Regions from separate parts of the Mesorhizobium silamurunense genome, predicted to be linked through region 3. Evidence: predicted binding sites of a transcription regulator. Region 3 holds the regulator's gene; each other region holds the start of a gene.
The links. The regulator PhoB, encoded in region 3, activates phosphate uptake and scavenging genes when phosphate is short. The targets are predictions, from matches to a motif close to TGTCATNNANCTGTCAT.

Region 1 (2,266 bases), on a different contig from region 3:
GACGGCAGGAGGTCGACACGCTGTCGCGCGAGACGGGGGAAACCTCGGAGCTCTGCATGCTGCAGAGCGGCCGCTACACGATCGTCCATTCGAGCCCGGGTATGAGGCCGTTCCGTATCAGCTCGGCCACCGGGCTGCAGATACCGCTGCCCTGGACCGCGTCCGGCCGGCTGCTGCTTGCCGGCCTCGACCGGAGCCGGATCGAGGCGATGATCTCTGAGGACGACCTCGTGCTGCCGGACGGCCGCAAGATCGAACTCGACGACTTCATCGACGACATCGCAAAAGCCCGCGTCACCGGCTATTGCGTGACCTCAGGCCTTGTCGACGCCTACACCAAATGCCTGGCGGCGCCGGTCTTTTCGGCACCCGGCAAGGTCGAGGCGACGATGTGCCTGGTGGTTCCGATCGACACGTCGGAAGCGCGGACAGGCGAACTGGTCGCGCTGCTGCGCGAGCGCGCCGCCAGGCTCTCAATCTCGTAGCGAAGGAAAGCTGGCGGTCAGGCGATGATGTCGGGGATGATGCGGTCTTCCAGCGCCATCAGCCGGTCCTTCAGCAGGAGCTTCTTCTTCTTCATGCGTTGGATCTGCAGCGGGTCGCAACCCATGGCGATCATCGCATTGATGGCGGCGTCGAAATCGGCGTGTTCCTGTTTGAGCCGGGAATATTCTAGGCGTATTTCAGCCTGTTCCTGTTCGGACATTCTCTACCGTCTGCGTATGCATCGCCCAAGGATGGGCCTGTCTGGGCGGGGCCGGTGGGGTTTTGTGACCGGCGCGCCGCTGATATCACATTTCACATTGTCGTGGAATGCTACCACACGGCATTCGACATCGAGATTGGTTGGTGGCAAACTGTCACCGTGCCGTCACAGTAGCGACCTGCGGTGGACGTGCCTGCGACGGCTGCAATCGAGGAAACCATGAAAGGGAGAACCAATCATGTCTCTTGCATCCCATCTTGATGAGCTGCAGCGAAAGCACGGCGACATCGAGCGTGAGATTATCGACGCGATGAATCATCCTTCGGTAGACGACCTCGAGATCGCCACTCTCAAGCGGCGCAAGTTGGCAATCAAGGACGAGATTGAAAAGCTGAAGGCGAAACCAACGGCGCACTGAAGCTCCTCTAGGCAACATCACGCGCCATTTACGGCGCAATCATCCACTCGGTAGCTTCGATGCCACCGGGGTTTGGGTGTTTAGTTTTAATTTTGACCAGTTTCGGTAGCGGCGGCGTGGTTTGGGCGCCTTCGCAGCCGGAGTTGGCTATCATGGTCTCGGCAACGGCTCAGGCAGCCGATTGGGCCGATCGTCCGCTCCTTGCCATTGACAAGCTTTCTTTGCTCCTCCACCTCATGCCCGGACCCTTGAGCATCTTTCTGCTCCAAGCTAAAGGCTGCCGGCCATGACCGGATATTTTTCTTCTCCTTTCCCGCGCCGTGCGTCGGTCGGCGTCGATATCGACGGCGTGACGGTCGGCGGCGGCGCGCCGGTCGTCGTGCAGTCGATGACCAATACCGACACTGCCGATGTCGACCAGACGGTCGCGCAAATTGCCGCGCTGCATCGTGCCGGCTCGGAGATCGTGCGCATCACCGTCGACCGCGACGAGAGCGCCGCCGCTGTGCCGCTCATCCGGGAAAGGCTGTTGAGGCTCGGCGTCAACGTGCCGCTGGTCGGCGATTTTCACTATATCGGCCACAAGCTGCTTGCCGATCATCCGGCCTGCGCCGAAGCGTTGGCGAAATACCGCATCAATCCCGGCAATGTCGGCTTCAAGGAGAAGAAGGACCGCCAGTTCGCGGCGATCGTCGAGATGGCGATCAGATACGACAAGCCGGTGCGGATCGGCGTCAACTGGGGCTCGCTCGACCAGGAGCTCCTGACCCGGTTGATGGACGAGAACCAGGCCCAGGGCTCGCCGCTCACCGCGCAGGAAGTCACGCGCGAGGCGATCGTGCAGTCGGCGATCCTGTCGGCCGAGATGGCTGAAGAGATCGGGCTTGGCCGCGACAAGATCATACTGTCGGCGAAGGTCAGCGGCGTGCAGGACCTGATCGCCGTCTATACCGAATTGGCGACGCGCTCCGATCATGCGCTGCATCTCGGCCTGACAGAGGCCGGCATGGGCACCAAGGGCATTGTCGCCTCTTCCGCGGCGATGGGCATCCTTCTGCAGCAAGGCATCGGCGACACGATCCGCATCTCGCTGACGCCGGAGCCGAATGGCGACCGCACGCGCGAGGTGCAGGTATCGCAGG
Region 2 (2,266 bases), on a different contig from region 3:
CGGCGGCGTGAGCAGCACTTGTCGCCATGGCGAGCAGCGATACGGCGCCAAAAACCATTTTCCTGAACATTTGGACCTCTCTCCTGTTTTGCCGGCTTCGCGCCGGCAGCGTTCGAATTTTGAATTCAGCCTTTGACGCGGGCGGGCGATCCGGGTTGCTCTTATCGAAGTCCCCGATTTGCCCGGGACCATTTCGGTCCCGGGGTGATGGATTCAGTAGCCAGGGAAGGCCGGTTCGAGCGGTCCGGCGGATGCGGTGAGCTTCGGCTTGATGCTGACGCTGGTCGACGTGATGGCCTCGGTGATCTCGACGCCGTTGGCGTCGGCGCCATAGACGGTGCGCACGGCGTCGCGGTCGAGATCCTCGGGCGCGCCGTCGAAGACGACCTTGCCGGCGGCCATGCCGATGATGCGGTTGCAATAGGCGCGGGCGGTGTCCAGCGTGTGCAAATTGGTGACGACGGTGATGCCTTCGCGCAGATTGATGTCGCGCAGGGAATCCATCACCACCTTGGCGTTGAGCGGGTCTAGGGAGGCGATCGGCTCGTCGGCCAGCAGCACCTTCGGCTGCTGCATCATGGCGCGTGCGATCGCCACGCGCTGCTGCTGGCCGCCGGACAGCGTGCCGGCCGGCTGCAGCGCGGTGCGGGCGATGTCGAGGCGCTCGAGCGCGGCCACCGCCTCGGCGCATTCGGTGCGCGAGAACATGCCGAGCAGATTGGAGAAGGTGGAGCGGTGGTTGAGGCGGCCGAGCAGGACGTTGGTCAGCACGTCGAGGCGCGGCACCAGGTTGAACTGCTGGAAGATCATGGCGCAGTCGCGCTGCCAGCGGCGCAGCGGCGAGCCCTGCAGGCTGGAAACCTCGGCGCCGTCAAAAAAAATCGATCCTTGGCTGGGATCGATAAGACGGTTGATCATGCGCAGAAGCGTCGACTTGCCGGCGCCGGAGCGGCCGATGATGCCGACCATCTGGCCCTGCGGGATCGAGACGCTGATATCGCTGACAGCGGTGTTCTTGCCAAATCGTCGGGTTACGCCGCGGATTTCCAGCGTGGCCGATGATGCTGACATGGCAAGACTCCAGTCCGTCGCGGTTTGAAGGTCCGTTAACCTTCGCTAGCGCAGCCCCATGAAGCTGGGGTGTCGGATTGATGTCAGTTTTGTTACCGCCCACAGGCCATCCTTGTTTATGCATGTCGTTGTCCCAAAACCGCTGTGCACTTTTGGGCGACATGCATAGGCTAGCCAAGGACCAACAATTCCTCGAAATGCTTCATATCCTTGAAGCTGCAAAAGGCCGGCGGGCGCAATTCGATCACCGGAGCCTCGCGTTCGAGGAACGACAGGCAATCGTCGAACATATCCTGCCAGGCGGCCGCGCGTTCGTCGGCGAGGCGGCGGATCTGGTAGGCGAAAGTGATGTGGAAGACATACACGTCGTGGTCGGGATGGCGGTAGCCGAACGGCACCGACAGCGCATCGCGCCAGGCTTTGAGGATAAGCCGGTCCTCGTCCGTGGCGCCGGCTACTGTCAGGCCGTTCGGCGTGACGCCGATGGTCTTTATCTTGAAGGCGCCGTTGCCTTCAAAGCCCCGCAGGCGCTCGAGATAGAGACGCGCCATGTCGTCGACGCTGGCGTCGAGCGGCACATCGGCGGGCCAGTAGGGGAGCCGGCGGCGGTATTCGATGATGCCCTGGAACACGGTCATGTGCAGGCTGGAGATCGGCGTGAAGGCGAGGCGGTCGGCGTCCGGCATGGCGCGCATGCGGTCGCGCACCTCGATGACAGCGGCTTCGGAAGGAGAGCCCTGGACGAGGTGGCTGACTACCGTGTTGCCGGGCTCGAGGAGGAAGTTGCCCGACCTGTCGTAGCGGGTGCCGAGATGCACCGGCGGCGCCGGATTGGTGCCTTCGAAGAAGGAGGCGAGCGAAGGTCTGACTGTGGCGAGCATGAGCGATCTCCTTGGGGAGATGGCGTCCTGTCCGAGTCATGTGTCAAGGGTGTGAATGGTGAATGGGGCTTCCTAGCCCGATCCGCGTTGTCCGCCATTCACTATTGACCATTCACCATTCACCAGAATCAGCCGCCATACTTCTCCAAGAAAGCCTCGGCCGAGAGCTCGCGGAAATCGTCGAGCGCTGAACGCAGCCGGGCATGGTCCCAATCCCACCAGGCGAGCGCCTGGTAGCGCTCGGCGGTGCGGCGGTCGAAACGCTCGCGGATCGGTTTTGCCGGCACGCCGGGGACGATGGTGTAGGGCGCGAC
Region 3 (2,266 bases):
GACCTTTTCTAGACCAAGTCGTAATCGCTGGCCTTCGGCATAGACCATAGCGAAGGTCTCAAGCTCGAATGAGGTGCGGCATAGACCATAGCGAAGGTCTCAAGCTCGAATGAGGTGGTGGCTTCTCCACCATCCTCGATCACCCGAACGAACCATTCGCCGCAGGTTTCAATCACTTCGATTTTGGGGGATTTGGCTTCGTTTCTCCGGACGTTATCCATCGCAGCTCTCCTCAGGGAAGCAATGGGAAACGTCGATTTTTATAAATCCAGATCGGCGTTTTTCAATATCAAAATATGCTTACGGAACGATAACGCGCGACGGTCGTTATTGTTATTCGCCAATAGAGCCGGAGAGGAGCAAGCCGGTCGACGCTATCGTTCAGCTGCTTGTTAAAGATACCGGCATTCCCGAAAATCAAGCGCTCGAACTCATCTTCCCGATGGGCTTGAACTGAACTCGCTTGTGCGCGAGGCGAAGATCATCAAATCCGGTCGGTAAACGGGCTGGTCGCAGGCCGGCCGCACCTGCATATCAGCGCATCGTTAATCTTCCCTGATCGCGTAGCCCGCCCCGCGGATGGTCCGGATCACGTCCGGCATGCGGCCGTTGTTGACCGCCTTGCGCAGGCGTCCGACATGCACGTCGACCGTACGCTCGTCGATATAGATCGTCTCGCCCCAGACATTGTCGAGCAACTGGCTGCGCGAGAACACCCGGCCGGGATGGCGCATCATGAATTCGAGCAGCCGGAACTCGGTCGGGCCGAGCCTGATCTCGCTCTTCTTGCGGTAGACGCGGTGCGATTCACGGTCGAGCACGATGTCGCCGACCTTGAGCACGCTGGACAGCACTTCCGGCTTGGCGCGGCGCAACAGCGCCTTGACCCTGGCCATGAATTCCGGCGTCGAGAACGGCTTGACCAGGTAATCGTCGGCGCCCGTCGAGAGGCCGCGCACCCTGTCGCTTTCCTCGCCGCGCGCGGTCAGCATGATGATAGGCAGCCGTTCTGTCTCGGGCCGCATCCTGAGCCGCCGGCAAAGCTCGATGCCGGAAACCGCCGGCACCATCCAGTCGAGCACCAGAAGGTCGGGCACGTTCTCCTGCAGGCGGATCTCGGCTTCGTCACCGCGGGTAACCACCTCGACCTGATAGCCCTCGGATTCGAGGTTGTAGCGGAGCAGCACCCCCAGCGGCTCCTCGTCCTCCACCACCATGATGCGTGGCGCGATCATATAGCAGGTACCTTCGCTGTCAGGCCGCCGGCGCCGACATCGCCGTTTCGTCCTGTTTCGGACGGTTCGCGGGCAATTGCGTGCCGGTCAGCACATAGTAGGCGTTCTCGGCGATATTGGTCACATGGTCGCCGATGCGCTCCAGATTCTTGGCGCAGAACAGAAGATGCGTGCAGGCCGTGATGTTGCGCGGATCCTCCATCATGTAGGTCAGCAGCTCGCGGAAGACGGAGGTGTATTTGACGTCGATGCGCTCGTCGTCGTTCCTGAGCTTGGCGAGCGCCGCGGCGTCGCCCGCCGTGTATTCCTCGATCACGCCCTGGACCTGGATCAGCACCAGTTGCGCCATCGAGTCGATGGAGTGCGATAGGTCGCGCGGCGCGGCGCTGACGCCGACGGAGCCGACGCGCTTGGCGATATTCTTGGCAAGATCGCCGATGCGCTCGAGATCGCCGGCCATGCGGATCGCGCCGACCACGCTGCGCAGGTCGTCGGCCATCGGCTGGCGTTTCGCGATCAGCGTGATGGCGCGATCGTCGAGCTCGCGCTGCCGCGCGTCCATGATGGCATCGTCGGAGACCACGCGCTGCGCCATCGCGTTGTCGGAGTTCAGCAGAGCCTTGGTCGACGCGCCGACCATCGAGCCGGCAAGATCGCCCATGTCACGGATGAGCTGGCTGATCTGCCTCAGATCCTCGTCGAAGGAAGCGACCGTATGGGCCATGATTGTGTCCTCGTATGAACTCAGCCGAAGCGGCCGGTGATGTAGTCCTGCGTGCGCTTCTCGCGAGGCGAGGTGAATATCTTCTCGGTCCGGTCGAACTCGACCAGCTCGCCGAGATACATGAACGCCGTCTGCCGCGACACGCGCGCCGCCTGCTGCATGTTGTGGGTGACGATCACGATCGTGTAGTCGGCCTGCAGCTCGTCTATCAGCTCCTCGATCTTGGCGGTCGACAGCGGATCGAGCGCCGAGGCCGGCTCGTCGAGCAGGATGACCTCCGGCTTCACCGCTACCGTGCGGGCGATGC

Region 1: the regulator PhoB is predicted to act here: its motif matches at 859-875, upstream of AU465_RS11670 (YdcH family protein).
Region 2: the regulator PhoB is predicted to act here: its motif matches at 1,141-1,157, upstream of phnC (phosphonate ABC transporter ATP-binding protein).

Annotation. Positions count from the first base shown of each region.
Region 1 covers NZ_LPVS01000041.1:8,672-10,937, reverse strand. The annotation lists gene AU465_RS11680 (IclR family transcriptional regulator) at 1-485, shown strand, start outside; gene AU465_RS11675 (YdcH family protein) at 503-706, opposite strand; gene AU465_RS11670 (YdcH family protein) at 945-1,124, shown strand; gene ispG (flavodoxin-dependent (E)-4-hydroxy-3-methylbut-2-enyl-diphosphate synthase) at 1,411-2,266, shown strand, end outside.
Region 2 covers NZ_LPVS01000079.1:32,958-35,223, reverse strand. The annotation lists gene phnD (phosphonate ABC transporter substrate-binding protein) at 1-70, opposite strand, end outside; gene phnC (phosphonate ABC transporter ATP-binding protein) at 214-1,071, opposite strand; gene AU465_RS22515 (DUF1868 domain-containing protein) at 1,242-1,952, opposite strand; gene AU465_RS22510 (DapH/DapD/GlmU-related protein) at 2,081-2,266, opposite strand, start outside.
Region 3 covers NZ_LPVS01000070.1:201,480-203,745, forward strand. The annotation lists gene AU465_RS20255 (hypothetical protein) at 9-221, opposite strand; gene phoB (phosphate regulon transcriptional regulator PhoB) at 546-1,235, opposite strand; gene phoU (phosphate signaling complex protein PhoU) at 1,255-1,962, opposite strand; gene pstB (phosphate ABC transporter ATP-binding protein PstB) at 1,980-2,266, opposite strand, start outside.